Regions from separate parts of the Nocardioides imazamoxiresistens genome, predicted to be linked through region 1. Evidence: predicted binding sites of a transcription regulator. Region 1 holds the regulator's gene; each other region holds the start of a gene.
What was found. Region 1 encodes HrcA, which represses chaperone genes, less so after heat shock. Its sites were predicted from a motif close to TTGGCACTCGNNNNNNNCGAGTGCCAA; they were not measured.
Positions count from the first base shown of each region.

Region 2: groES (co-chaperone GroES) is a predicted target of HrcA. The motif match lies at 6,340-6,366, and genes of this name have one in related genera.
Region 3: RDV89_RS10875 (FmdB family zinc ribbon protein) is a predicted target of HrcA. The motif match lies at 2,697-2,723, and genes of this name have one in related genera.

Region 1 covers NZ_JAVYII010000010.1:143,909-153,638, reverse strand. The annotation lists gene ybeY (rRNA maturation RNase YbeY) at 1-96, opposite strand, end outside; gene RDV89_RS19205 (PhoH family protein) at 93-1,127, opposite strand; gene RDV89_RS19200 (histidine triad nucleotide-binding protein) at 1,244-1,582, opposite strand; gene RDV89_RS19195 (Gmad2 immunoglobulin-like domain-containing protein) at 1,777-2,694, shown strand; gene RDV89_RS19190 (16S rRNA (uracil(1498)-N(3))-methyltransferase) at 2,691-3,446, opposite strand; gene dnaJ (molecular chaperone DnaJ) at 3,448-4,635, opposite strand; gene hrcA (heat-inducible transcriptional repressor HrcA) at 4,707-5,783, opposite strand; gene RDV89_RS19175 (DUF2470 domain-containing protein) at 6,048-6,740, shown strand; gene RDV89_RS19170 (MBL fold metallo-hydrolase) at 6,777-7,661, shown strand; gene RDV89_RS19165 (DUF3097 domain-containing protein) at 7,725-8,576, shown strand; gene hemW (radical SAM family heme chaperone HemW) at 8,602-9,730, opposite strand, start outside.
Region 2 covers NZ_JAVYII010000001.1:311,186-320,915, reverse strand. The annotation lists gene RDV89_RS01545 (hypothetical protein) at 1-768, opposite strand, end outside; gene RDV89_RS01540 (SigE family RNA polymerase sigma factor) at 765-1,328, opposite strand; gene RDV89_RS01535 (S-(hydroxymethyl)mycothiol dehydrogenase) at 1,492-2,598, shown strand; gene RDV89_RS01530 (MBL fold metallo-hydrolase) at 2,598-3,224, shown strand; gene RDV89_RS01525 (SRPBCC family protein) at 3,308-3,793, shown strand; gene RDV89_RS01520 (acetyl-CoA C-acetyltransferase) at 3,857-5,074, shown strand; gene RDV89_RS01515 (class I SAM-dependent methyltransferase) at 5,091-6,281, opposite strand; gene groES (co-chaperone GroES) at 6,524-6,820, shown strand; gene groL (chaperonin GroEL) at 6,956-8,575, shown strand; gene RDV89_RS01500 (GNAT family N-acetyltransferase) at 8,757-9,665, shown strand; gene guaB (IMP dehydrogenase) at 9,718-9,730, shown strand, end outside.
Region 3 covers NZ_JAVYII010000004.1:341,914-351,643, forward strand. The annotation lists gene RDV89_RS10855 (GDP-mannose 4,6-dehydratase) at 1-794, opposite strand, end outside; gene RDV89_RS10860 (MscL family protein) at 838-1,194, opposite strand; gene RDV89_RS10865 (SAF domain-containing protein) at 1,246-1,878, opposite strand; gene RDV89_RS10870 (hypothetical protein) at 1,952-2,206, opposite strand; gene RDV89_RS10875 (FmdB family zinc ribbon protein) at 2,347-2,661, opposite strand; gene RDV89_RS10880 (acyltransferase) at 2,765-3,289, opposite strand; gene RDV89_RS10885 (mannose-1-phosphate guanylyltransferase) at 3,440-4,543, shown strand; gene RDV89_RS10890 (hypothetical protein) at 4,964-5,233, shown strand; gene RDV89_RS10895 (hypothetical protein) at 5,286-5,486, shown strand; gene RDV89_RS10900 (DUF192 domain-containing protein) at 5,483-5,956, shown strand; gene RDV89_RS10905 (hypothetical protein) at 6,050-6,682, shown strand; gene RDV89_RS10910 (hypothetical protein) at 6,714-6,863, opposite strand; gene RDV89_RS10915 (superinfection immunity protein) at 6,938-7,180, opposite strand; gene RDV89_RS10920 (hypothetical protein) at 7,227-7,460, opposite strand; gene RDV89_RS10925 (5-formyltetrahydrofolate cyclo-ligase) at 7,568-8,191, opposite strand; gene RDV89_RS10930 (UTP--glucose-1-phosphate uridylyltransferase) at 8,215-9,594, shown strand; gene glp (molybdotransferase-like divisome protein Glp) at 9,650-9,730, shown strand, end outside.

The DNA of each region.
Region 1 (9,730 bases):
CACGCGCATCGCGTCCATCACGAAGCGGGCCAGGCGGGCCAGGTGGTCGGCGTCGACGATCGCGGTGTCGGACTCGTCCAGGACCTCGATGCTCACGAGGACCTCCCGGGCCGCGCCGGGTTGCGCTGCTGCCCGCCGCCGTGGCGCGGCGGCTGCTCGGCGTCGTAGGTGTCGTACGCCGCGACGATGCGCGCGACCAGCCGGTGGCGCACCACGTCGGAGCTGGTCAGGCGGTTGAACGAGAGGTCCTCGACCCCGTCGAGGATCTGCTCGACCACGCGCAGCCCGGAGGCCTGCCCGTTCGGCAGGTCCGTCTGCGTCGTGTCGCCGGTGACGACGATCTTCGAGCCGAACCCCAGGCGGGTCAGGAACATCTTCATCTGCTCGGGCGTCGTGTTCTGCGCCTCGTCGAGGATGATGAAGGCGTCGTTGAGCGTGCGGCCGCGCATGAACGCCAGCGGCGCGACCTCGATCGTGCCCGACGCCATCAGCTTGGGGACCAGCTCGGGGTCCATCATGTCGTGCAGCGCGTCGTAGAGCGGCCGCAGGTAGGGGTCGATCTTCTCGCTCAGCGTGCCGGGCAGGTAGCCGAGCCGCTCCCCCGCCTCGACCGCCGGCCGGGTCAGGATGATCCGGTTGACGTCCTTGGCCTGCAGCGCCTGCACGGCCTTGGCCATCGCGAGGTACGTCTTGCCCGTGCCCGCCGGGCCGAGGCCGAACGTGATCGTGTGCTTGTCGATCGCGTCGACGTAGCGCTTCTGGTTCAGCGTCTTCGGCCGGATCGTGCGACCACGGTTCGAGAGGATGTTGAGGCTCAGCACCTCGGCGGGACGCTCGGTGGTCTCGGCCCGCAGCATGCCGATCACGCGCTCGACGGTCTCGCCGGAGACGCCCTGGCCGGTGCGGATCAGGGTGACGAGCTCGCCGAGGAGCCGCTCGGCGAGCGCGATCTCGGCCGGCTCGCCCTCGAGCGTGATGCGGTTGCCGCGCACGTGCACCCGGGCGTCGAACGCCTTCTCGATCGCACCGAGGTGCTCGTCCCCGGCTCCGAGGAGGCTGACCATGTCGATGCTGGTCGGCACCGTGACGGTGTGCCGGGTGGTGGCGTCGATGGTGGGTTCGGTCATGGAAGCCCGGAGGGCGCCCTTCTGCTGCGGCGACAGGTTCCCCACCATGCTACGCCGCCCTCGTGGGGCGGGCGCGAGCGAGTTTCCGCCGCGGTCGGGCGGACGGGCGTACGCCCTCAGGCCGGCCAGGTGAGCCGCTCGCCGCCGATCACGTGCAGGTGGGCGTGGAAGACGGTCTGGCCGGCGTCCTCCCCCGTGTTGAAGACCAGGCGGTAGCCGCTGAGCCCCTCGGCGTCCGCGACGGCCTGAGCGCTGGTCAGCAGGTCGGCCGCGGTGGCCGGCTCCGCCGCCGCGAGCGCGGCGGCGTTCGGCTGGTGGGTGCGCGGCACCACGAGCACGTGCGTCGGCGCGACCGGGTTGACGTCGCGGAACGCGACCGTCGTGGGCGTCTCGTGGACGACGGTGGCGGGGATCTGGCCCGCGACGATCTTGCAGAACAGGCACTCGGCGCTCATGCGCTCACCGTAGGGCCCGCCCGGGCGCAACCGGAACCGCCGCCCGGGCGTCTGACAGACGAGGCCTCCACGAGGTCCCCGCGAGGTTCCCGGCGAGCGCGGGGACGGGGACCGCTACGGTCAGCCTCGACACGCACGTCCCACGCGTCCCACCAGCACCATCCTTCACGGTCACCGCCCAGAGAGGCCACGAGATGTCCCGTCCCACGACCCGCCGGACCACGCCCCGCCGCATCCTCGCGCCCCTCGCCGCGGGCGCCGTGCTCGCCGCCACCCTGGTCGCGTGCGGCGAGGAGGACGTGGCCCCCGGCGACCCGGGCACCCCGAGCGAGAGCGCGACCGAGACCGCCGACGACGGTGCCGGGACGCCCGCGCCGAGCAGCGAGCCCACCGCGACCGAGACGGGCGAGCCGACCGCGGTGGCGGCGTACTTCGTCGTCGACGGCCCGCGCGGCCCCGTCCTGACCCGCGAGTTCCAGCAGGCCTCCGACGGCGGGCTCCCCGGTGCGCTCGAGCTGCTCGCCGGCGAGCCGCTCGACCCGGACTACACCAACCTCGTCGCGGGCTGGGTCGGCGGCGCCGAGCAGGCCGACGGCGAGATCCGCGTGACCGTCAGCGGCCCCGCCCCGGGTGCGGCCCTCGACGTGGACCCGGCCCTGGCGGTGCAGCAGGTCGTCCTCACCCTCCAGGCGGCCGTCGGGGACACGCTGCCCGTGCGCTTCGTCGACTCCTCCGGCGCCGAGGTCGGCGAGCTCGGCGGCGCGACCAACCCGGTCTCGGCCGCCCCGGCGCTCGAGACGCTCCTGCCCGTCAGCATCGACGACCCCGCCGAGGGCTCGACGGTCTCGGGGACCTTCACGGCCCGGGGCCGCGCGAACACCTTCGAGAACACCGTCGTGTGGCGCGTCCTGGACGGCGAGGAGGTGGTGCTGGAGGGGTTCACCACGCACGAGGGCAGCTGGACCGAGGAGCGCCTGCACGCGTGGGAGACCGAGATCGACGCCAGCGGTCTCGAGCCCGGTTCGTACACCTTGGTCGTCACCAGCGACGACGTCTCCGGCGGAGAGGGCCCCGGCCCGGCGCAGGACACCAAGGACGTCACGATCGGCTAGGCCCAGCGCGACGTCCGGGCCAGCAGGGCGGCGGCCGCGGCGAGCCCGGCGGTGGAGGTGCGCAGGACCTCGGCCCCCAGGCGTACGGTCGTCGCCCCGGCGGCCTCGAAGGTCGCGACCTCGGCGTCGGTCAGCCCGCCCTCCGGGCCGACGACGATGCCGATCCGGGTGTCCGCGGCCTCCGGCGCGCTCGGCAGCGCGACGTCGCCCAGCGACGCGCGGCCCTCCTCGTGCAGCACGACGACGACGTCCAGTGCGGCCACGAGCTCGGCCGCCCGGTCCGTCGTCGCCAGCGCGGTCACCTCGGGGAACCAGGGCCGGCGCGCCTGCTTGGCGGCCTCGCGGGCCGTCGCGGCCCAGCGCGCGTGCGCCTTCGCCGCCCGCTCGCCGCGCCACACCGCGACGCTGCGCTCGGCGGCCCACGGCACGATCCGCTCGACGCCGATCTCCGTGAGGACCTCGACGGCGAGCTCCCCGCGGTCGCCCTTGGGCAGCGCCTGCACGACGGTCAGGGCCGGAGCGGGCGGCGGCACGTCGACCACCTCGTCGACCTCGACCTCGAGCAACCGCTTGCCGGCCGTGACGACGGGGCCCACGACGGCGCGGCCGCGGCCGTCCACGAGGCGGACGCGCTCGCCGACGGCGAGCCGTCGCACGACCACGGCGTGGTGCGCCTCGTCGCCCTCGACCCGGACGCGGCCGCCGCGAGCGGCGCCCGCGAGGTCCTCGGCGAGGTGGACGGGGAGCGACACGTCAGTGGGCGAAGCGGTCGCGCCAGCGTCCGAAGACGGACTTGCGGTGGACCTGCAGCGACCCGTCGCTGGCCTGCTCCTCGCCGCGCAGCTCCGCGAGCTCGCGCAGCAGGGCCTCCTGGCGGGAGTCGAGCTTCTGCGGCGTCTCGACGGCGACGGTGACCACGAGGTCGCCCCGGGCGCCGCCGCGCAGGCCGGGCACGCCGCGACCGCGCAGCACCTGCTCGGTGCCGGACTGCGTGCCGGCCTTCACCTCGAGCGGCACCTCGGTCTCGAGATCGGTCTCCTTGCCCTCGCCCACGAGGTCGGCCTCGAGCAGCGGCAGCCGGATCGACGCACCGAGCGCGGCCGCCGTCATCGGCAGCGTCACCTCGCAGTGCAGGTCGTTGCCGTCGCGCACGAAGAACTCGTGGTCGGCGACGCGGATCTCGACGTAGAGGTCGCCGGCGGGCCCGCCGCCCGGGCCGACCTCGCCCTGCTCGGTCAGCTGCACGCGGGTGCCGTTGTCGACGCCCGCCGGGATCTTCACCGTGAGCGTGCGGCGCGAGCGCACCCGGCCCTCGCCGGAGCAGGTGCGGCACGGGTCCGGGATGACCGAGCCGAAGCCGCGGCACGCCGCGCAGGGGCGCAGCGTGCGGATCTCGCCGAGGAAGGAGCGCTGCACGTGGGCGACCTCGCCGGCGCCGCGGCAGGTCGTGCAGGTCTGCGGGCTGGAGCCGGGCGCGGCGCCGTGGCCCTCGCAGGTCTCGCAGACCACGGCCGTGTCGACCTTGAGCTCGCGGGTCACGCCGAAGGCGGCCTCGGCCAGCTCGACGTCGAGGCGGATCAGGGCGTCCTGGCCGCGGCGCTGGCGCGGTCGCGGACCGCGGCCCTGGCCGCCGGCCTGACCGCCGGCGGCGCCGCCGCCGAAGAAGGCGTCCATGATGTCCGTGAAGGAGAAGCCCTGCCCGGCGCCGCCACCGAAGCCGGCGCCGCCGAACGGGTCGCCGCCGCGGTCGTACGCCGCGCGCTTCTGCGGGTCCGAGAGCACCTCGTAGGCCTGGCTGACCTCCTTGAAGCGGTCCTGGGTCGCCGGGTCGGGGTTGACGTCGGGGTGCAGCTGGCGGGCCAGTCGCCGGTACGCCTTCTTGATCGCGTCCGCGTCGGCGTCACGGCTGACGCCGAGCAGCTCGTAGAGGTCCTGGCTCACGTGTGTCCTGTCCATCGTTTCCGTTGCGGGTGCGGGTGGGGTGTCCGGTCGGCGCGGTGCGCGGCGCCGGCTCAGCCGTTCTCGTCGAGGATCCGCGACATGTAGCGCGCGACCGCGCGCACCGCCGCCATGGTGCCGGGGTAGTCCATGCGGGTGGGGCCCACGATGCCGAGCGTGGCCAGGGCGTCCGGGCCGACGCCGTACCCCGTCGTGACCACGCTCGTGCCCGAGAGCTCCTCGAGCGGGCCCTCGGCACCGATCCGCACGGTGACGCCGCCGCCGGTGGTGGCCTCGCCGAGCAGCTTGAGGAGGACGACCTGCTCCTCCAGCGCCTCGAGCATCGGTCGCAGCACCGTGTCGATGCCCTCCCCGAAGCGGGCGAGGTTCGCCGTCCCGGCGACGACGACGCGCTGGTCGGCCGCGTGGTCGGCGAGGGCGTCGACGAGGACGCCGACCACGTCCGCGGTCACGCCGGCGGCGTCGGTCGTCGCCGCCCCGGGCTCGAGCCCGCGGTCGGGACCGGCGTCGCGGCCCTCGCCCGAGGCGGCGCGCAGGGCCGCGAGACCGTCCGCGGCGGCCGTCAGCCGCTCGCCGACGACCGCGCGGTTGACCTGCGTGCGCAGGTCGGCCACGGCGTCGTCGTCGAGGTCCCGGTCGACCTCGACGAGCCGCTGCTCGACCCGGCCGTTCGAGAGGATGAGCACGACGAGCAGCCGTCGTGGCGTCATCGCGACGACCTCGACGTGGCGCACCGTGCTGTTGGACAGGATGGGGTACTGCACCACCGCGACGTGGTGGGTCAGCTGCGAGAGCAGCCGGACGCTGCGACGCACGGTGTCGTCGACGTCCACGGCGCCCTCGAGGAACGTCGAGATCGCCCGCTTCTCCGCCGACGACATGGGCTTGACGCCGGCGAGCCGGTCGACGAAGACGCGGTAGCCCTTGTCGGTGGGGATCCGGCCGGCGCTGGTGTGGGGCTGGTGGATCAGCCCCTCCTCCTCGAGCTGCGCCATGTCGTTGCGCACGGTGGCGGGCGAGACCCCGAGGCCGTGGCGCTCGACCAGCGCCTTCGACCCGACCGGTTCCTCGGTGGACACGTAGTCCTCGACGATGGCGCGGAGCACGGCCAGACGACGCTCCTCGACCACTGCAGCACCTCCTGTCGGCCCCGTACCCGTCCCCGTCCCGTCCTCGCGGGGAGCGGACACCTCGGTGCCTGGCACTCCCGCGACGCGAGTGCCAAGCCTACTCCGGAGTCGCGCGGGGCGTGAGTCGACGGGTCCCCGCACCGGCCGACGCCGGAGCCGACGCCGGGGCGAGCGGGCATCCGCGCCTCGGACGCCCTTGACCGCCGCCCCCACCTGCAGGTTAGCCTTGCCTAAGTCGCTCTCCAGGAGGTCCTTGTGCTCCCCATGCTCGCGTCGGCCGATCCCGACCAGCTCGCCGCCCGTGCCCGCAGCGCCCTGTCCTGCCCGGCGGCGGCGAGCATGGTGGTGCGCGGCACCGAGCACCTCTTCGGCGGCGAGGACCTGGGGCTGCAGGACCGCGACGGCGTGCCGACGCTGGTGTGCCGGCGGGGCTCGGTCGTCGAGCACGCCGGGGCCGCCCGGCAGAAGGCCCTGCTGCGCCTGATCTCCGGCGTGGTCGAGGACGACAGCACGACCGAGTCGGTCGTGCTCGCCGGTCGCCTGGCGGTGCCCGAGCCCTGCTGCGACCCGAGCATGAGCGCGGTCGCCATCGAGCCGAGCATCATCATGCTGATCCGCACGAACGCCGACGGCACCAGCCGGCAGTACCGCGTGCCCACCGCCCTGTTCCGCAGCCCCGTCCACGCGCTGAACGAGGGCTACCTCCTGCGCTGCACCGAGCACATGAACGAGTGCCACGACGCCGAGCTGCGCCAGGCCGTCTCGCTGTGCACGGGCACGCCGGCGCCCTACCTGGCGGGCGCCGCCATCGCGGGCCTCTCGCCGCAGGGCGTGGAGGTCCAGTGGGTCGACGGCGACGGCGCCCACCTGCGGCGCGTGGCGTTCGAGCGTCGGGCGAGCACGCCCGACGAGCTCGCCACCTCGCTGCGCGACCACCTGCACTCCGGGCTCTGCTGAGCGACCCGCACCACCCGGTTCCGTAGGGTCGCGGCCATGGGCCGCTCCCCCGCCACGACCACGTTCGTCGAGGTCGCCGACCGCGTCTGGGTCGCGCGGCACGAGTGGTACGACGTCAACGTCACCCTGGTCGCGGGCGGCGAGGGCGCGCTGCTCGTCGACACCCTCGCCTCCGAGCACGCGGCCGCCGGGCTGCGCGACGAGGTCCGACGGGTCCTCGGCACCACCCCGCTCGTCGCGGTGGTGGACACCCACGAGCACCACGACCACGTGCTCGGCAACGCCACGCTGCTGGACGCCTGGCCCGACGCCCTCCTCGTCGGCCACGAGGAGGCCGCGCGCCGGATCCCCGAGGTCCTGCCCGCGCAGCTGGCCCGCGCGGTGGCCGACGGCCACCCGCGCGCCGAGGAGATGGCCGCCAGCCGCGTGCTGGCGCCGACGACCACGTTCTCCCTCGCGCACGCCGTGCAGCTGGGCGACCGGCTGGTCGAGGTGGTCCATCCCGGCCGCGGTCACACCGGCGGCGACGTCGTGCTCCGCGTGGCCGACGCGGACGTCGTCGTCGCCGGCGACCTCGTCGAGGCGGCGGACGACCCCGGCGCGGCGGTCCCGGCGTACGGGGACGACTCCTTCCCGCTGGAGTGGCCGGCCACGGTCGAGACCGTGCTCGGGCTGGTGACGCCGACGACGCGGGTGGTGCCCGGGCACGGCCCGGTGGTCGACCGCTCCTTCGTGCTGGACCAGCACGGGTCGTTGGCGGCGCTCGCCGCCCAGGTGGTCGACCTGGCGGCGACCGGGGTCGGTCCCGACGAGGCCACGGCCGCCGGCACGTGGCCGTTCCCCGTCGAGCGGCTGGGCGCCGCGGTGGCCCGCGGGTACGCCGCGCTGCCGCCGGGGGCGCGACGGCTCCCGCTCGTGTGAGCCGCGACCGGCTGCGGCGCGCCTGCCCCGGTCCTGTCGGTGCGGCCGCCTAGCGTTCTCCTCGTGCCCGACCGCTACGGATCCGACGTCCTGTCCACCGACTGGCGCGCGCCCAAGGGCGGCCGCGCCACCGAGCACCCGGCCGACAAGGGCCTGGTGGTCGAGGAGGTCACGACCGACTGGTGCGGCGAGATCGTCGCCGTCGACCGCGACCTCGACACGCTGACCCTGGAGGACCGTCGTGGCAAGCGCCGCACGTTCCCCCTCGGTCCGGGCTTCCTGCTGGAGGGGCGCCCCGTGATCCTGACCGCGCCGGTGCGCGCCGCGGCGCCGAGCGCGCCGCGTCGCACGGCCTCGGGGTCGATCGCCGTGCCGGACGCCCCCGCCCGGGTCGCCCGCGAGTCGCGGATCTTCGTCGAGGGCCGCCACGACGCGGAGCTCGTCGAGAAGGTGTGGGGCGACGACCTGCGCATCGAGGGCGTCGTCGTGGAGTTCCTCGGCGGCGTCGACGACCTCGCCGAGCACCTCGTCGACTTCCGCCCCGGCCCGGGCCGCCGCGTCGGCGTCCTGGTCGACCACCTCGTGCGTGGCTCCAAGGAGAGCCGCATCGCCGACTCGATCAGCCGCTCCGCGGCGGGCAGGCACGTGCTGATCGTGGGCCACCCCTTCGTCGACGTGTGGCAGGCGGTGAAGCCCGAGCGCCTCGGCATCCCGCAGTGGCCGACGGTGCCGCGCTCGATGGAGTGGAAGCACGGCGTGTGCCAGCAGCTGGGCTGGCCGCACCGCAACCAGGCGGACATCGCCCGGGCGTGGCAGCACATCCTGAGCCGCGTCTCGTCCTTCGCCGACCTCGAGCCGGCGCTGCTGGGTCGGGTCGAGGAGCTCATCGACTTCGTCACCGACCCGGCCGGCTGACCCGGCCGCCCCGGGCCCGCGAGGTTCACACGAGGAGGTCGCGCACCACACCGTCGGCCAGCAGGCGGCCCTCGCGCGTCAGCACGACCCGGTCCCGCTCGAGCGCCCCGGCCTCGACGAGCCCCCGGGCGACGAGGTCGGGCAACGCGGAGCGGCCCGTGGCGTCCAGCGCGGCGGTGTCGAGACCCTCGCGCAGCCGCGTCTCGAGCAGCACCCGCTCGGTGCGACGCACCTCGTCGTCGAGCACCTCCCGCGCGTGCCCCGGGGAGACCCCCTCGGCGAGGCGGCCGGCGTACGCCGCGGGGTGCCGCACGTTCCACCACCGCACGCCCCCGACGTGGGAGTGCGCCCCGGGCCCGACGCCCCACCAGTCGTCGCTGCGCCAGTAGGCCAGGTTGTGGCGGCAGGCGCTGGCGTCGCGGCGCGCCCAGTTCGACACCTCGTACCAGCGCAGGCCCGCCGCCTCCAGGGCGGCGTCGGCGATCAGGTACTTGTCCGCCAGGTCGTCGTCGTCCGGCATCGGGACCTCGCCGCGTCGCACGCGCCGGGCCAGCGCCGTGCCGTCCTCGACGATCAAGGAGTACGCCGAGACGTGGTCCGGCTCGCAGGCCAGAGCGGCCTCGAGGCTGGCGCACCAGTCGTCGACGGACTCCCCCGGCGTGCCGTAGATCAGGTCGAGGCTGACCTCGTCGAACCCGGCCGCCCGCGCGTCGCGGACCACCCCGGGCACCCGCAGCGGGTCGTGGGTGCGGTCCAGCACCGCCAGCACGTGCGGCACGACGGACTGCACGCCGAACGAGAGGCGGGTGAAGCCGCCGGCGCGGAGCACGGCCAGGTCCGCCGCGCTCACCGAGTCGGGGTTGGCCTCGGTGCTCACCTCCGCATCGGGGGCGAGACCGAACTCGTCCCCGATCGCGGACAGGATGCGCACGAGGTCCGCCGGCGGCAGCAGCGTGGGCGTACCCCCGCCGAAGAACACGGTGTCGACCGGGCGGTCGACGTCACCGAGGACCCGGCGGGCGAGGCGGATCTCGGCCACGGCGGCGTCCGCGTACGTCGTGCGCGAGGCGCCGCGCGGCGCGGCCGGACCACCGAGCTCGGTGGCGGTGTAGGTGTTGAAGTCGCAGTAGCCGCAGCGCACGCGGCAGAACGGC
Region 2 (9,730 bases), on a different contig from region 1:
GTCGGAGATCTCGAGGACGACCTCGCCGTCGGTGATCGTGAGCGGGGTGGCGATCGGGAGGGCCTGGCCGCCGGGCTCGGGGGCGACGGGCGTACGCCACCGCTCCTCGCCCGCCGCGTCGGCCACGACGACCTCGAGGGCCGTCCCGTCGGACTCGACCCAGGCGACGTCACCGGTGCCGGCGTCGCGGGCCACCTGCGCGGTCACGAAGCTGCCGTCGGGCTCCAGGCCGTCCTCGACCACGGTGCCGTCGGGGTCGAGGCGGACGAGCGTGTACTCGCCGCCGGTGCCGGGGTCGACGGCCGCCAGCCATCCGTCCTCGAGCGGCACGACGGCGCCGACGCCGCTGATCCCGACCTCGCCGGGCACGGCGTACTCCCCGCCACCGGGCAGGCGCAGCACGCCGTCGACGGTGTAGGGCACCGTAGGTCCGTCCCCGGGCTCCGCCCCGAGGACGTCGATTTCCAGGTCCTGGCCGTACGTGACGTCGTCGGGGTCGTCGGTCCCGTCGGGCCGGGGCGTGTCGGTGACCGCGGGCGGTGCCGGTCGCTCGTCGGTGCCGGCGACGGTCAGCGCGAACGGCGCGGCCACCGCGAGCACGACGGCCGCCGCGGCGCCCCCCGCGAGGGCGACCCGGCGGTTCCGGATCCGGCGGGCCCGGCCGCGCACCGCGTCGAGGGAGATGCTGGCGCCGGCGACGTCGTCCGCACGCCGGTCGAGCGCGCCGGACAGGGTGCGTCCGACCTGGTCGTCGTTCGGGGTGCTCATCGCTGCTCCTCCCGGGGCTCGGTGTCGGTGGGCGCGAGGGCCTCGGGGGTGCGCTCGCGCAGGGCGGCGAGCGCGCGGCTCGCCTGGGACTTCACGGTCCCGGTCGAGACGCCGAGGGTGGCGGCGATCTCCGCCTCGCTCAGGCCCTCGTAGTAGCGCAGCACGATCACCGCGCGCTGCTTGCGGGGCAGGGTCTGCACGAACTCCCACATCCGGGCCGAGGTGCCGTCGTCGTACGCGTCGTGGTGCGGCGCCGCCTCCGGCACCTCGTCGGTGCTCGACTCGTGGCGCTTCCACGCGCGGCGCCACAGCGAGTTGTGCTCGTTGACCAGGATCCGGCGGACGTAGCCGTCCACCGAGCCGCGTGACTCGACGCGGTCCCACGCCAGGTAGAGCTTCGCCAGCGCCGTCTGCACCAGGTCCTCGGCGGTGTGGCGGTCGCCGCTGATCAGGTACGCCGTGCGCAGCAGGCTGGCCTGCCGCGCCTCCATGTAGTCCGCGAACTCCTCGTCGCGGGTGCGGCGCCGTGGAGTCGTCATCGTCGCTCCCGTCGTCGGCATCGCTCTCACCTCCATCCTGTCGCGACCAGGACGCGGTCGGCCAGGGATCGGTTGCATACGGCCCCGGCGTCCCCGCCACCCGGGGGCCGACGCCGCGTCAGCCCCCGGGCGATACGTTCGTCCCACGACGATCGGGCCCCGCCCGGGAAGAGGGAGAACGCTGATGCACGAGGTCAAGGCGGTCGTGGCGAAGTCGGTCAAGGAGCCGGTGAGCCTGGAGACGATCCTGGTGCCGGACCCGGGTCCGGGCGAGGCGCTGGTGAAGGTGCAGGCGTGCGGGGTCTGCCACACGGACCTGCACTACCGCGAGGGTGGGATCAACGACGAGTTCCCGTTCCTGCTGGGTCACGAGGCCGCCGGGGTCGTCGAGGCGGTCGGCGACGACGTCACCACGGTCGCGCCCGGCGACTTCGTGGTGCTGAACTGGCGTGCGGTGTGCGGTGACTGTCGCGCGTGCGACCGCGGCGAGCCGCAGTACTGCTTCAACACGCACAACGCGACCCAGAAGATGACGCTGGCCGACGGCACGCCGCTCTCGCCGGCGCTGGGCATCGGTGCGTTCGCGGAGAAGACGCTGGTGGCGGCCGGGCAGTGCACGAAGGTCGACCCCCAGGCGCGCCCGGCGGCGGTCGGGCTGCTCGGTTGCGGCGTGATGGCCGGCATCGGTGCGGCGATCAACACCGGCAACGTCTCGCGCGGCGACGTGGTGGCCGTGATCGGCTGCGGCGGCGTCGGCGTGGCGGCGATCGCCGGCGCGGCGCTGGCGGGTGCGGGCGCGATCATCGCGGTCGACATCGACCCCAAGAAGCTCGAGGCGGCGAAGGCGCAGGGTGCCACGCACACCGTGAACTCCTCGGAGACCGACGCGGTCGAGGCGATCAAGGCGATCGCGGCGGCGAGCGCGGGCCACGCCGGCGCGGACGGCGCCGACGTGGTGATCGACGCGGTGGGTCGCCCCGAGACGTGGGAGCAGGCGTTCTACGCCCGCGACCTGGCCGGCACGGTGGTGCTGGTCGGCGTGCCGACCCCGGACATGAAGGTGCCGCAGATCCCGCTGATCGACGTGTTCGGTCGGGGCGGCTCGCTGAAGTCGAGCTGGTACGGCGACTGCCTGCCCTCGCGCGACTTCCCGATGCTGGTCGACCTCTACCGCCAGGGCCGCCTCGACCTCGACGCGTTCGTGACCGAGGAGATCGGCATCGAGGACGTCGAGGCCGCGTTCGAGAAGATGCACCACGGCGACGTCCTGCGCAGCGTGGTGGTCCTCTGATGGCCGCGCGCGTGGACCACGGCGTCGTCGCGGGCACCTTCTCGCTCGACGGCGAGACGCACGAGGTCGACAACAACGTCTGGGTGGTCGGCGACGACAGCGAGGTCGTCGTCATCGACGCACCGCACGACGTCGACGCGATCCTGCAGATCGTCGGCGACCGCACCGTCCGGGCGATCGTGTGCACGCACGCCCACGACGACCACGTGCGCGTCGCGCCCGCCCTGCGCGAGCGCACGGGCGCGCCGATCCTGCTGCACCCCGACGACCGACCGGTCTGGGAGCTCACCCACGGCGGTCCCGACGACGCCGACGGCGAGCTCTGGGACGTCGACCTCGCCGACGGGCAGACGATCGAGGTCGCCGGCACGTCGCTGCAGGTGCTGCACACGCCGGGCCACGCCCCGGGCGCCGTGTGCCTGTACGCCCCCGAGCTCGGCGCGGTCTTCACCGGCGACACGCTGTTCAACGGCGGGCCGGGCGCCACCGGCCGCTCGTTCTCCGACCGCCCGACGATCGAGGCCTCGATCCGGGCGCGGCTGTTCGAGCTGCCCGACGCCACCGTCGTGCACACCGGGCACGGCGACGACACGACGATCGCGGCGGAGAAGGCCAACCTGGCCTGACGCCGCACGTCACGCACCACCCGCGCGGGCGGGTCGCTCCGGGGACCGGGGCGGCCCGCCCGCGGCGCGTACGCTCGGTGACCGTGACCGAGCGCATCGAGACCACCCGCGTGATCGCGGCTCCCGCGAGCGCGATCTACGACGTGCTCACCGACCCCGAGGGCCACGTCGACATCGACTCCTCCGGCATGCTGCAGGCCGCGACGGGTCGGCGGCCCCGGGTCGTGGGCGACACCTTCGTGGTGCACATGGACCGGGAGGCGCTGGGCGACATCCCCGACCTGCGCGACTACGACGTCACCGTCGTGATCGAGACGCTCGAGCCCGACCGCGAGGTCGCGTGGAGCATCATCGGTCGGGTCCGGCCGCCGATCGGGCACGTCTACGGATACCGGCTCGAACCGGCCGAGCCCGGCGAGGACGGCCGTGAGCGCACGCTCGTGACCAGCTACTACGACTGGTCGGGAGCGCGCGACGACTGGAAGAAGGTGTTCCCGGTCGTCTCCGAGCAGCACCTGCGGGGCACGCTCGGGATCCTCGCCCGCACCGTGCGCCGCCGAGGTGCTTGACGGCCCCGGCGCCCTGCTGGACGCTGCCCTGAGCCAACCATCCCCGACACCGACGAGGTCCCCGTGCCCGAAGCCGTGATCGTGTCCACCGCCCGCTCCCCGATCGGCCGGGCCGGCAAGGGTTCGCTCAAGGACATGCGCCCCGACGACCTCGCCGTGCAGATGGTCGAGGCGGCCCTCGCGCAGGTGCCCGAGCTGGACCGCGCCGACATCGTCGACCTCGCCCTCGGCGTCGGCCAGCCCGCGGGCGAGGCGGGCTTCAACCTGGCCCGCGCCGTCGCCGTGCTGGCGGGCATGGACCACCTGCCCGGCGTGACCGTGAACCGCTACTGCTCCTCGAGCCTGCAGACCACCCGGATGGCGTTCCACGCCATCAAGGCGGGCGAGGGCGACGTGTTCCTCTCCGCGGGCGTCGAGACCGTCAGCCGCTTCGGCAACGGCTTCGCCGACCTGCCGGACGCCCAGAACCCGCGGTTCGCCGACGCCGTGCGGCGCACCGACGAGCGCGCCCGGGGCGGTGCGGAGACCTGGCGCGACCCGCGCGAGAGCGGCGAGCTGCCCGATCTCTACATCGCGATGGGCCAGACGGCGGAGAACGTCGCGCAGAAGCTCGGCATGAGCCGGGAGGAGCAGGACCGCTTCGGCGTGCGCAGCCAGAACCTGGCCGAGCGGGCGATCGCGGACGGCTTCTGGGCCACCGACATCATGCCCGTGACGCTGCCCGACGGCACCGTCGTCTCCACCGACGACGGGCCGCGGGCGGGCACCACCTACGAGGCCGTCAGCCAGCTGAAGCCGGTCTTCCGGCCGGACGGCACCGTGACCGCCGGCAACGCCTGCCCGCTCAACGACGGCGCGGCCGCCCTGGTCGTCATGAGCGACACGAAGGCGAAGGAGCTGGGCCTGACCCCGCTGGCGCGGATCCTCTCGACCGCGGTCACCGGCCTCTCGCCCGAGATCATGGGTCTCGGGCCCGTGGAGGCGATCCCGGCCGCCCTGCGCCACGCGGGCCTGGCGCTCGACGACGTCGATCTCTTCGAGATCAACGAGGCATTCGCGGTGCAGGCCCTCGGTTCGGCCCAGCTGCTCGGGATCGACGTCGACCGGCTCAACGTCAACGGCGGCGCCATCGCCGTCGGCCACCCCTTCGGCATGACGGGCGCGCGCATCACGAGCACCCTCATCAACTCCCTGCGCCACCACGACAAGCAGATCGGCGTGGAGTCGATGTGCGTCGGCGGCGGGCAGGGCATGGCGATGGTGCTCGAGCGGCTCTCCTGAGCCGCGCTGGTCGCTCTCAGACGGGCCGGACGAGCAGCGCGGTGCCCTCGCCCCCGACCCGGGTGAGCACGACGGTCGCCTCCTCGCTGCCGCGCAGCGCGAGGCGCTTGCGCAGCTGCTCGGGCACGACGTCGACGCCCCGCTTCTTGATGGTGAGGCGCCCGACCGCCCGCTCGCGCAGGGCGGCGCGCAGCTGCTTCTCGCGGTAGGGGAGCTCCTCGAGCACCTCGTACGTCGTCGCGAACGGCGTGCGGAAGCCCTCGTCGGAGACGACGTACGCGATGTGCTCGTCCAGCAGCCCGCCCTCGACGCTGCCGGCCACGGCGGTCACGAGACCGGCGCGGATGACGGCGCCGTCGGGCTCGTAGAGGTAGCGGCCCACGGGGCGTACCGGCCGCTCGGCCGCTCCGTCCCAGGGGTCGTCGGACTCCGTCAGCGTCGCGAGGCCCTCGGTGCCGAGCACGGTCGCCCGGCGCCGGGCGACGGCGAGGTGCGGCGACCACAGCACGGCCTCCTTGACGTCGCCGCGCTCGCTGACCCACTCGGCCTCCACGCCGTCGGGCACCAGGTCGTGGGGGAGGCCCGGTGCGAGCTTCGCGACGCTGGGCCGACCCGCGAGCAGACCGGTCACGAAGTCCCACGAGGGCACCCAGGCCGAGGCGTCGAAGACGCGGCCGCGGCCGTCGCGGCGGGCCGGGTCCACCGTCGCGACGTCGAACGCGTCCAGCGCCAGCGTCGTCGCGTCGGCCACGGTCGCGGCGCCCTCCAGCCCCAGCGCCGCCAGGTTGGCCTCGGCGATCGCGACCCGCACCGGGTCGAGGTCGACCCCGGCCGCGACCAGTCCGGCGCGGGCCAGGGCGAGCAGGTCGCCGCCGATCCCGCAGCCGAGGTCGACCACCGCGCCCGGCCGGGCGGCGGCGAGCCGCGCGGCGCGGTGGTCGGCGACCCGGCGCCGGGTCGCCTGCTCGAGGCCGTCGGGGGTGAAGTACATCCGCAGGGCGTCCTCGCCGAACTTGGCGACGCCGCGGACCCGCAGCCCCACCTGGGTCAGCGCGGCCGCCGCCCGCTCGGGGTCGGGCTCGGTGCGGCGCACGGTCGCCGCCGCGCGGACGGGGTCGCCGTCGGCGTCCGCGTACGCCCTCGCCGCCACCTCCAGCAGCGTGCCGCCGTCGGGCGTGAGCAGCCAGCGCAGCGTCGCGAGGTCCATGGGCGCATCCTTCCAGTCGCGTCGGACGCCGTCCCCGCGCGGTCGGGTCCGGACACTTCTGGCACTCGTTCGGGCGGAGTGCTAACGTCGGCGCTGGCACTCTCCCCTGGAGGGTGCCAACGTCGACGATGACGGCGCGGCCCCCGCGACGGCGTGCCCGAAACGGCGACGACCCAACGCCCCGTCGGGCGGCACCCGCCGTCCGCACATTCGGATCCGCACGGAAAGTGGAGGTCGACATCGTGTCGGTCAACATCAAGCCCCTCGAGGACCGCATCGTCGTCAAGCCGCTCGACGCCGAGCAGACCACGGCGTCCGGTCTCGTCATCCCCGACACCGCGAAGGAGAAGCCCCAGGAGGGCGAGGTCCTCGCGGTGGGCGCGGGTCGCTGGAACGAGGACGGCGACGAGCGCATCCCGCTCGACATCTCGGTCGGCGACAAGGTCATCTACAGCAAGTACGGCGGCACCGAGGTCAAGTACGCGGGCCAGGAGTACCTGATCCTGTCCGCCCGCGACGTCCTCGCCATCGTCGGCTGACGAACTGGCATCCCGCCCGGCAGCGTTGGGCCCGCTCGACGACCCGCTCCGCTGGAGGTCGCCTCCGCGGGCCCGCCTTGCCGGGCGGGCGCCATTTCGCCAGCACCCACGACACCCCGACAGAGGGAGTAACCCATGCCCAAGATCCTGGAGTTCGACGAGAACGCCCGTCGCTCCCTCGAGCGCGGCGTCGACGCGCTCGCCAACACCGTCAAGGTGACGCTCGGCCCCAAGGGCCGCTACGTCGTCCTCGACAAGAAGTGGGGCGCCCCGACCATCACGAACGACGGCGTGACCGTCGCCCGTGAGGTCGAGCTCGACGACCCGTTCGAGAACCTCGGTGCGCAGCTCACCAAGGAGGTCGCGACCAAGACGAACGACGTCGCCGGTGACGGCACGACGACCGCGACCGTCCTGGCCCAGGCCCTGGTGCACGAGGGCCTGCGCGCCGTCGCCGCCGGCGCCAACCCGCTCGGCCTCAAGCGGGGTCTCGACCTCGCCGCGGCCGCCGTCGGCGACGCGCTGCGCGACGCCGCCCGCGAGGTCGACAGCAAGGAGGACGTGGCGAGCGTCGGCACGATCTCCTCGCGCGACTCGCACATCGGCGAGCTGCTCGCCGACGCGTTCGACAAGGTCGGCAAGGACGGCGTCATCACCGTCGAGGAGGCCAACACCCTCGGCACCGACCTCGAGTTCACCGAGGGCATGCAGTTCGACAAGGGCTTCATCTCGCAGTACTTCGTGACGGACGCCGAGGGCCGCGAGGCCGTGCTCGACGACCCGTACATCCTGCTGCACCAGGGGAAGATCTCGGCCGTCGCCGAGCTGCTCCCGCTGCTCGAGAAGGTCATCGCGGCCGGCAAGTCGCTCTTCATCATCGCCGAGGACCTCGAGGGCGAGGCGCTCTCCACCCTCGTCGTCAACAAGATCCGCGGCACCTTCACCGGCGTGGCCGTCAAGGCGCCCGCGTTCGGCGACCGCCGCAAGGCGATCCTCCAGGACATCGCGGTGCTCACGGGCGCCCAGGTCGTGGCGCCCGAGGTCGGCCTCAAGCTCGACCAGGTCGGGCTCGAGGTGCTGGGCCAGGCCCGCCGCGTCGTGGTGACGAAGGACAACACGACCATCGTCGACGGTGGCGGCGACGCCTCGGCCGTCGAGGGTCGGGTCAACCAGATCAAGGCCGAGATCGAGAGCACGGACTCCGACTGGGACCGCGAGAAGCTTCAGGAGCGCCTCGCGAAGCTCGCCGGTGGCGTCGTGGTGATCAAGGTCGGCGCGGCCACCGAGGTCGAGCTCAAGGAGAAGAAGCACCGCATCGAGGACGCCGTCTCCGCGACGCGCGCCGCGATCGAGGAGGGCATCGTCCCCGGCGGTGGCTCCGCCATCATCCACGCCGCCGCGGCGCTCGAGGGCGACCTCGGGCTGACCGGTGACGAGGCCGTCGGCGTGCGCATCGTGCGCAAGGCCGTCGACGAGCCGCTGCGCTGGATCGCCGAGAACGGTGGCGAGCAGGGCTACGTCGTCGTCTCCAAGGTGCGCGAGCTCGGTGTCGGCAACGGCTACAACGCCGCGACCGGCGAGTACGGCGACCTGGTCGCCCAGGGCGTCCTCGACCCCGTCAAGGTCACCCGCTCGGCTCTGGTCAACGCGGTCTCGATCGCCGGCCTGCTGCTGACGACCGAGACGCTCGTCGTCGACAAGCCCGAGGAGGAGGAGGCTCCCGCGGCCGGCCACGGCCACGGGCACGGTCACTGACCGACTCCCCCCAGCAGGACCCAGCAGGACCCGTACGCCCCCGGTCTCCGCGAGGAGGCCGGGGGCGTGCGGCGTCCAGGGCCGTCCCGGCCCGGTGCTGCGAGCGACGTCACGCGGCGCGTGACACGGGCGAAACACCACCGAGGCGTCCGCGCAACACGGTGCGCGCACCGTTCGAGGCATGCTCTGGCGCGTGCGTACGACCCTGCCCGACCGCCCCGGGACGCTCGCCGTCCTGGCCCGCGAGTGCGGCGCGGCGGGGGTCAACATCCTCGGCTTCCAGATCTTCCCGGGTGTCGACGCCGTCACCGACGAGCTCGTGATCCGCACGCCGGACGACTGGACCGAGCGCGAGATCGTCGCGCTGTTCGCGGCCGCCGACGGCACCGACGTGGTCGGCACGCCGTGCACCGACGCGGCGCTGGTGGACCAGCCGGCCCGCTACGTGCAGGCGGCGCGCGCGATCATCGCCCGGCCGGCGCGGTTCCCCGAGGTCGTCGCGCAGCTCTTCGACGCCGAGCCCGACATCTCGGCCGATCCCGACGCCACCGCCGTCGAGGGGCTCGACGTGATGGAGATGACGGTCGGCGACGTCGAGGTGCAGGTGCGCCGCCGCGCGGCGTTCACGGCGACCGAGCACGCACGCGGGGCCGCGCTCGCCGATCTCGTCTCGGACGTCCTCGAGCGCACGCCCACCCTGCTCGGCACCGCCTCGCGCCGCATGGGCGGCGGCATGCAGCCGACCTACGAGGTGCGGGGGCTCGCGGTCCACGCCGAGGCGGCGGGCGTACGCGTCGGGGTCGCGGAGATCGGCGCGCCCGCGGACCCGGGGGAGCCGGGGCTGCGGCCCGTGCGCCTGGAGGTCGACCCGGCCTGGCAGCGCCGCGGGATCGGTACGCGCCTGCTCACCGACGTCGCCCGCCTGGCGGCCGCGGAGGGTGCCACCGACATCCTGCTGAGCACCCGCGCCGACAACCAGGCGGTGCTCCCGATGGTGCTGGCGGCCGGGCTGCGGGGCCGGATCCGGATGTCGGCGGACGTGCTCACCGTCCGCATCGCGGTGCACGCCCTCCGGACTGCGAGGCGGTGACGCCCGCGGCCTAGGATGGCGGGGCCGCCAGCCCCACCCCCGTAAGGACGACATGAGCGCCACCC
Region 3 (9,730 bases), on a different contig from region 1:
ACGTGCCCGAACGCCAGGTCGAGAAACTCCCGTACCGTGTGCGTCTCGCCCGTCGCGATGACGTAGTCGTCAGCCACGTCCTGCTGGAGCATCAGCCACATGGCCTCGACGTAGTCGCCGGCGTACCCCCAGTCGCGCGCTGCGTCGAGGTTGCCCAGCGTCAACGTGTCCTGCAGGCCGAGGCTGATCCGCGCCACTGCCTGCGTGATCTTTCGCGTCACGAACTCCGGGCCGCGTCGCGGGGACTCGTGGTTGAAGAGAATCCCGGACGAGGCGTGCATGCCGTAGGCCTCGCGGTAGTTGACAGTCATGTGGTGGGCAAACGCCTTCGCGGCACCGTAGGGGGAGCGCGGGTAGAAACGGGTGGTCTCCGTTTGCGGGGTCTCCTGGACCTTGCCGAACATCTCCGAGCTGGACGCCTGGTAGAAGCGGACGCGGTTGTCGGGGTCGTGCAAGCGGATCGCCTCGAGGACGTTCAACGCCCCCTGGCCGGTGACCGCCGACGTGTGCAGAGCGCTGCGGAACGAGTGGGCCACGAACGACACGGCCCCGAGGTTGTAGACCTCGTCGGGGTCGCTCACCTTCAGGGCCCGCGCGATGCTGGCGAAGTCGGTCAGATCGCCCTCATGGAGGACGACACCGGGCGCCACGCTTTCGACGAGTGCGCGCTTGGGGTTGTTCTGACCGCGGATGAGTCCGTGGACTTCGTAGCCCTTCCCCGTCAGGAGCTCAGCGAGGTAGAGCCCGTCCTGACCGGTGATGCCGGTGATGAGGGCAGAGCGGCGCTGGGACATGGCGCGATTGTGCCAGCGTCACTGTCACGATCGCGCGCCAGGCTCAGATCTCCTTGGCCTTACCGGCCGCCAGCAGGTCGCGGATCTCCTCGAGCAGCTTCACGTCCTCGGGCGTGCCCGGCGCCGGGCTCGGGAAGTAGCGCTCCTTCGCCTTCGTGTAGGGCAGCACGATGAAGAAGTAGACGACCGCGGCGAGGATGACGAACGAGATGACCGCGTTCATGAAGGCGCCGAACGAGTTGGCCTCGTTGGTGAAGTACTCCGACGCCGTGTCGGGCAGCTGGGCCGTGAGCCAGTTGGTGAAGGTCGTGACGACCGCACCGAATGCCGTGCCGATGATGACCGCGACCGCCAGGTCGATCAGGTTGCCCCGCAGCAGGAAGTTCTTGAAGCCGGTCATGACGTCTCCTCATCGTCCCGAGACCCTCGGATCAGGGTCGCCCCGCGCACGTTAGTCCCTGAACGCGACGGTGAGGAAGGCATGCACGGCCGCGCCGGCGATGTCGGACGCGTCACGGCTCGGGGCGACCACGACGACGAGCCGACCGCCGAGGGTGGCGTCCGCATCGGAGGCTGGCAGCGCCGCCACGCGGACTGAGCGGGCCACCGTCGAGGTCTCGCCGGTCTGGGGATCGGTGGCGACCACGTCGACGGTGTCGCCGACGCTCAGGAGCGCGGCGACGCCGGCGTCGGGCAGGCGTACCGGCACGGCGGTCTCTCCGGGACCGGGCTGCCACGCCGCGGTGCCGACGACTCGTGCGCTGGTCACCTGCTCCTCGGCGGCCACCGGTGCCGCCAGCGTCTCGCCGAGCAGCTCGGACGCCCCGGGGCGATCCGCGGGCGCCTGGTGCGGCGCGACGTCGCGTGTGGTGAGGTCCTCGGCGCTCAGCGCCGTGCCGGCCGGCAGGTCACGGGCGGCCACGACGACCGGGACGGTGTCCGCCGACGGTGGCTGGGTAGCGCCCACGACGACCAGCGCGCCGAGAGCGGCGGTCGCTGCCGCAAGTAGGCGGCGTCGGCGCGTCAGCGCGTGGCGGGCCGATCGGAGGCGGGTGGCGAGCGACGCGCCGGAGGTCGAGGACATGCCGCGACCGTAGGGCGGTTCGGTCGCGGGCGTCGGCGCGTCTCCACAGGCAGGGGGGGCGAGAGCCGGACGGTCAGGCGGCGGGGGTGACCAGCTGCGCGTACACCGCGCCCGTCGCGGCGTCGACGACCTCGACGTGCACGCCGCCGCGGAGCAGGGGAGCGGACGTCCGGGTCCCACCCGGCTTCGCGTCCACGAGCAGGTAGCCGCCCTCGCCGGAGTCGGGGTCGACGGCGAGCACGAGGAGGGGGCGCGGCTCGTTCACGTGGATGAGGAGCTCGGAGCCGTCGAGCGTCACGCAGACGTCGTCGATGCACGGTGCGGTCATGCGGGGCCTGCTTCGGGTGTCGGCCGCCCGGCGGGTTCCAGGGCGTCGGCTGTCAGAACGGCCGGGACACGCGAATTGTTACGCGTCGGTAGGGTGACGCCGATCTCGACTAGACCGGTCGCCCCGACCCAGGCGGAGCCTCAGGCGGAGGCCTTCGAGCTGGACGAGGAGTCCGACTTCTTCTCGGTCTTCTTCTCCGCTGGCTTGTCGGCCTTCTTCTCCGAGGAGCCGGACGAGCCCGAGGAGTCCGACGAACCGCTGGTCGACGACGTCGTCGTGCCGCGGCTGTCGTTGCGGTAGAAGCCGGAGCCCTTGAAGACCACGCCGACGGCGTTGAACAGCTTGCGCAGCTTGCCGTTGCACTCGGGGCAGACGGTCAGCGCGTCGTCGCTGAAGCTCTGCACCTGCTCGAACGCGTGGCCGCACTCGGTGCAGGAGTACTGGTACGTGGGCACAGGAACCTCCGAGGGACGTGGCTGACCCGGAGAGGTTGGCACTCCCCGGGCTCGACTGCCAATTCTACGCCGCCATGCGTCCGACCAGATCAACCAGCGGTCGTCACAGCTCGGGCGCGAACTCCTTCTCCGCGATGGAGTCGACCTTTTCGCGGTACGAGGAGCCTCGTCTGTCCTCGTCCGCAGGCCAGCTCGCTACTCGTGCGACGAAGTCGTCCCAGGTGCCCAATCTCCTCGCGGGAACTCCCGCCACGACGGTTCCGCTCGGCACAGATCGGGACACGACTGAACCCGCGCCGACTACGACCCGATCGCCAATCTTTACCCCCGGCAAGATGGTGGCTCCGGCTCCGATGAACACATCGTCCCCGATCGAGATCGGCGCGTACCGGTAGCGGCGGCCGCGATGGTCACGAACGAGCCAGCCACTGCCGTCGTGGGTGACGAGTCGGACACCGGACGAAACGGTGACACGGTCGCCGATGCGCACGAGCCAGGGCTCGGTGGTAGCGACGGGCGAGAGGATCCGACAGCCCGTACCGATGCTCACACCAAGGGCGCGTGCGGCCTCCTCGTGCCCCTTGGTCCTCGTGATGAGTTTCCGACGCAGTCGCTTGACCCGGCTCATCGACTGGCTTGCCAAAACGGTGGCATGTTCACGCGTTGAGCCTAGCCGCGATACAGGTCTCAAAGGGATGCGTCGGAGCAATTGGTACCAGTCACTCCCGCCATCGGCATCGCGCCTAGGGATGAACGGCGGACGGTAGGTTGGCCGACCGTGACCGACATCGAGAACTTCTGGGCCGTCATCCCCGCCGGCGGTGCCGGGACGCGCCTGTGGCCCCTGTCCCGCAAGGGCGCCCCCAAGTTCCTCCACGACCTCACCCGCTCCGGTCGCTCGCTGCTGCAGGAGACGTGGGACCGCGTGCAGCCGCTCGCCGCCGACCGCGTCCTCGTCGTCACCGGCGCGGCCCACCGCCCGGCGGTGGCCGAGCAGCTGCCCGGCCTGCCCGACGACCAGCTGTTGGCCGAGCCCAGCCCGCGCGACTCGATGGCCGCGATCGGCCTGGCCGCCGCGATCCTCGAGGTCCGCGACCCCGACGCCGTCCTCGGCTCCTTCGCCGCCGACCAGGTGATCGAGGACCAGGCCGGCTTCCTCGCCTGCGTGCGCGAGGCCGCCGAGGTGGCCGCCGCGCGCGACGTCGTCGTCACCCTCGGCATCGAGCCGACCCACCCGGCCACCGGCTTCGGCTACATCCGCTCCGGCGAGCTGCTCGACCCCGCCGGGTCGGGCACGGCGCGCACCGTCGAGCAGTTCGTCGAGAAGCCCGACGCTGCGACCGCGGCGGAGTACCTCGCCAGCGGGCGCTACCGCTGGAACGGCGGCATGTTCGTCGTGCGCGCCTCGTTCCTGCTCGACCAGCTCGCGATCAGCCACCCCGACCTCGCCGCCGGCCTGCGCGCCATAGCCGCCGAGCCGACGCGCCTCGACGAGCTGTGGGGCGACCTCGAGAAGATTGCCATCGACCACGCGGTCGCCGAGCCCGCCGCCGACCGCGGCCTCGTCGCCACCGTGCCGGGCACCTTCGACTGGGACGACGTCGGCGACTTCGACGCCCTCGCCGGACTGCTCGGGAAGGGCGCCAAGGACGGTGAGGGCCACGACGTGACGGTCCTCGGCGACGCCGCGCGCGTGCGTACCCTCGACGCCTCCGGCATCGTCGTCGCCGGCACGGACCGCGAGGTCGCCGTGATCGGCCTCGACGACGTCGTCGTCGTCGACACCGGTGATGCGCTGCTCGTCACCACCCGCTCGCGAGCGCAGGACGTCAAGAAGATCGTCGAGGCGCTCAAGGCCGACGGCGTCGACGGGGTGCTCTAAGGGCTCTCAAACGAGAGCACCCGGGCCGCTCCGGACGTCGACCAGGGCCGGCGGGGGTTCACGGAGCGACCCGGGTGGGTCTCGGGGTGACGCGTCGCGGTCAGCGCTGACCGCGGGTGTCACGTCACGGGTGGTAGCCGTCAGCGTGCGGACAACGCTGTCCGTGCTTCATGCGGCACTTCAGGGCGCGACGGAACCTCTTCCACTTGCGCATCGCGGATCACCGCTTCTGTCGGTACGTCGGTGGCCCGCCTCCCAACGGCACCACCCGGCCGACGATCTCCCTCCCCAGGAAGCCGTCGAGGCCACCGTAGGACCGGGAACCTTGGTCCTTCCACAGAACCTCCTGAGGCTTTACCCACAACCCGTGATCTGCGTCGGTCCGGGCCCTCCGAGACCCCACCGGTCTAGTCTGCGCCCATGACGACACGGGGGAAGTCGGAGAGCGAGCTGCGCGACCACAGGACGGCCGGGGCGGTCCTGCTGCTCGTGTCGGGCGTGCTGGTGGTCGCGGGATACGTCACCGAGGGGTGGGAGACCGCCATCGTCGTCGGCGCGCTCCTGTCGCTGCCCGCCTGGTGGTTCCTGCTGGTCGCCGCGGTCGGTCGCGGCGTCGCGATCGGCCTCGGGCTGGCCGCCGAGTCCGCCCGGCCCGCGGCGGACGGGACCGCGGACCCGTCCACGCCATAACGCCCGACCCGTGCGTCACGCTGCCGACACGCGCGGCGCCTACCCTGGACGCGTGCCCGCCGTCCGCCGCTGCTCCGCCGCCGCCTTCATCGTCGGCGTGACCGGCTGGATGTTCTGGGCGATCACCGCCGCGCACGCGCCCGTCCAGACCCTGGTGCCCGTCGGCGGCGGTCACGGCCTCGTCGTCAGCGACCTGCCGCGGATCCTCATCTGGGGGCTGCTGGTCGGTCTCGGTCTGCGGAGCATGCGATGAGGCCGGTACGCGCTGCGGCGGCCGCCGCAGCGGGCGTACTGCTGCTGGGTGCCTGCGGTTCCGGCTCCGGCGAGCCGGCCGGGACGGCGGACTCCGACGAAGCGACCGAGCCCACCGTCACGGTCGGCGACGACCTGACCTTCACCGTGGAGGTCGCGCGCACCGACGAGGAACTGTCCGACGGCCTCAGCGGTCGTGAGGAGCTGGCGGGGGACGAGGGGATGTACTTCGACTTCGGGGAGTCCCGGGCCGGGCGCGTCTGGATGGTCGGCATGGAGTTCTCCATCGACGTCGCCTGGATCGCCGACGGCCGGGTGCTCTCCGTCGAGCGCGACCTGCCGCCCTGCGAGACCGCGGCCGAGGAGTGCGAGATCTGGAGCGCGGGCGCCGACGTCGACGGCTTCCTCGAGGTCACGGCCGGCGGGCTCGACGGCGTCGAGGGTGGCGAGAGCGTCACGCTCTCAGAATGACGGGGGTCACGACACAGCCGAATCGGCTGCGACCGCGGTGCTCGGTCGCCAGGATGGAGTCCTCGGCCACCCACCACGGAGGAGACCGCCCCGATGCACCGTCCCGCCCGCACGCTCATCGCTCTCGCAGCGACCAGCCTCGTCCTGTCCGGCTGCTTCGGCGACGATGCCGCCGCCGACTCCGCTGATGGTTCTGGCGGCTCGGGTTACTCGGATTCTTCGGAGAGCGCCGAGGAGTGGGACGACCGCTTCGACGCTCCGGGCAGCGTCATCGAGCAGGGGGAGTGGTTCACCTACCGCTCCGAGGACAACGGGGGCGACGAGGTCGTGATGCGGTTCCGCGTCACCGGGATGGAGCAGGCGACCCCGGACTACGTCGAGGACCTGGAGCGGAACGGATCCGGCTCCGGCTACGACTTCTTCCTGGTGCGCGGCGAGGAGGAGCAGGTCGACCCGGGCGGCGCCACGGGGGCGTTCAGCTGGGGCCACTGGCGCAACCCCGACCAGGAGAGCCAGCGGGCCACGATCATCGGCGACACCTCGCCGGACGGGTGCCGCTACGAGACCCAGGTGCTCCAGGGCATCGTCGACCAGTGCCTGCTCCTGCGCGTCGACCCCGGAGTCGTGCCCGAGGGTCTGTGGTTCGTGTCGGGCGAGCAGGACCCGGACGAGCTGTTCGACCCGCGCGACGGGAACCCGGTGCTGCTGAAGGCCCACCTGGGCTGAGTGGCGACGAGGGCGGGCGGCTCAGCGCGGCTCAGAGCTCGAAGAGGTCCGCCTCGGCCATCGCCGCGAACCCGCCGCAGCGGCATTCACTCTCGCCGCACGCGTGGGGCAGGGCGCTCACGTGCTGGAAGGCGAGGTGGTCGCAGGAGCAGCGCTGCTCGTGCGGGAGCTCGATGGCCATGCGCCGAACTATGGACGGTGATGCGTGCCAGGAAACGCCGTTGTCGGTAAAGGACGCGATTTCTGAGGCAATTCTCAGCGACGCGGCCGGAAACCCACGACCTGGTGCGACGAGCAGGCCATCACCAGCGCGACGATCCAGCCGATCAGGGTCCAGCCGACGAGCAGGTTGACCCAGAAGATCGTCCACGCGTTCGCCTTGCCGCGCAGCGCGGCGATCATCCACGGCAGGAAGTAGCCCAGGGTCACGATCGCCAGCACCACGCTGACGATCACGCTGATCGGGCGGCCGCGGCGGTCGGTGACGAACTCGTCCATGCCGTCCATCGTGCCGGGCGGCTGGTGAGCGGCGGGGTGGGCGACGTCAGCTGACGAGCGCGCCGCGCAGCGAGCCGTCGACGCTGTCGACGACCTCGAACGAGATCGTGGAACCGCTCAGGGGCGGCACCACGACGTTCTCGCCGGGGCGGATGTCGTGGTTGAGGTACGCCCCGTTGCCGGTCGCCTCGTCGAAGGCGAGGACGACGGCCGGGAAGGCCGTGCGCGACGAGATGGCGAGGTGGCGACCGCGCACCTCGAGCTGGACCGACTTCGGCATGGTGATGCTCCCCCTGTGGATCGGCGACGGACAGCGCTCCCGGACTCCGTCGTCCGAGGAGGAGTCTCGCCCATCGCGGCCTCGTTACCGGTCGGTTCCGAGCTTCTTTACCTGTCGGCCCCGTCACCTCGCCTCACGCCGCTCGTCGTCAGCGCCCCGTCGACCGCCTGGTCGTGCGGCTCGGCCGGCACGTCGAGACCGACCTCCTCGGGGTGCAGGACGACGAGGAGGTCGCGTCCCCCGGCCGGCAGGGCGGCGAGTGCTCGGTCGTACGCCCCGCCCCCGCGCCCCAGCCGCATCCCGTCCGGGCCCATCGCCAGGCCCGGCAGCAGCACCACGTCCGCCTCGGCCAGCGGCTCCCCGGCCTCCGTCGGCGCGAGCGCCGGCTCCCGCAGGCCCCGCAGCCCGACCACGAGCGCGTGGCGGCCGGCGTACCCGCCCCAGCGCAGCGTCCAGTCGGGGCTGAGCACCGGCAGCAGCACGCGTACGCCCGCGTCGCGCAGGCCGTCGAGCAGGGGCAGGGTGGCGGGCTCGTGGTCGACGCCGACGTACGCCGCGACGCACCCGGCCCCGGCGATCGACGGCTCGGCAAGCGCCGCGGCGGCCAGGGCGTCGGCGTACCGCTCCACCTCGGCCGGCGAGCGGCGCGCGCGTCGCTCGAGCACCTCGCGGCGCAGCCGCCGCTTCGCCGCGCGCAGGTCGTTGTCCCCAGGTCCTTGTGCGGGTGTCACTCCGGGAGCCTACGATCGCGCCCATGGGTAGCCCAGGTCTGCACAAGGCAGCCGAGAAGATGCGAGCCGCGGGGATCGACGAGACGGCCGTGCAGGTGTTCGCGCACTACTACCGCCTCCTCGAGCACGGGGAGACGGGGATGATCCGCGAGGACACCATCGACCCGCTCGACATGCCGGCGCTGGCCGACGTGGAGGTCGCCGAGGCCGACGGCGCCGCGGCCCTGCGCGCGACCGCGGTGATCAAGCTCAACGGCGGGCTCGGCACCTCGATGGGCATGGACCGCGCGAAGTCGCTGCTGTGCGTGCGCCGCGGGCTGTCCTTCCTCGACATCATCGCCCGGCAGGTGCTGGCGCTGCGCAAGGCGTACGACGCGCCCCTGCCCCTGATCCTGATGAACAGCTTCCGCACCTCGGAGGACACGCTCGCCGCGCTCGAGCGCTACGAGGACCTCCAGGTGGAGGGGCTGCCGCTGGAGTTCCTGCAGAACAAGGAGCCCAAGCTGCGCGCCTCCGACCTCGACCCGGTCGAGTTCCCCGAGGACCCCACGCTCGAGTGGTGCCCGCCGGGCCACGGCGACATCTACACGGCGCTCGTCGGCACCGGGCTGCTCGACCAGCTCGTCGACGCCGGCTACCGCTACGTGTTCGTCTCCAACTCCGACAACCTCGGCGCCGTGCCGGACCCGCGTGTCGCCGGCTGGTTCGCCGGCTCCGGGGCGCCGTTCGCCATCGAGGCCGTGCGCCGCACCCCCTCGGACCGCAAGGGCGGCCACTTCGCCCGCCGCAAGAGCGACGGCCGGATCATCCTGCGCGAGTCCGCCCAGACGGCCGACGAGGACCTCTCGGCGCTCGCCGACCTCGACCGGCACCGGTTCACCTCGACCAACAACCTGTGGATCGACCTGGCCGCGCTCAAGGCGAAGCTCACCGAGCGCGACGGCATCCTCGGCCTGCCGCTGATCCGCAACGAGAAGAACGTCGACCCCTCTGACAAGTCCACCGAGAAGGTCGTGCAGATCGAGACCGCCATGGGTGCGGCCATCGAGGTCTTCGACGGCGCGCAGACCATCGAGGTCGGCCGCGACCGGTTCATTCCGGTCAAGACGACCAACGACCTGCTCGTGCTGCGCAGCGACATCTACGCCATCACCCCCGAGTTCGGGCTCGACCAGGTCGCCGCCGAGGTGCCGTTCGTCGACCTCGACGGCGAGCACTACAAGCTGGTCGGCGACTTCGACCGCCGCTTCCCCGAGGGCGCCCCGTCGCTCAAGGAGGCGACCGCTCTCAAGGTGCGCGGCGACTGGACGTTCGGCCGCGAGGTCAAGGTCGTGGGCGAGGTCTCGCTCGACGAGGCTCCTTCGGCGCAGCGTCTCGAGCCGGGTACCGTGCTGGGAGGCTGAGGCACCGCGCCCCGGCGTACCCCACTCCCCACCTCTCGGAGGCGACCCGCAGGCGATGGCAGACCAGGACATGATCGGCGTCCCCGAGTTCTTCGAGCGCGTCATGGAGAGCGTCGAGCCGCTGGCCCCGATGTCG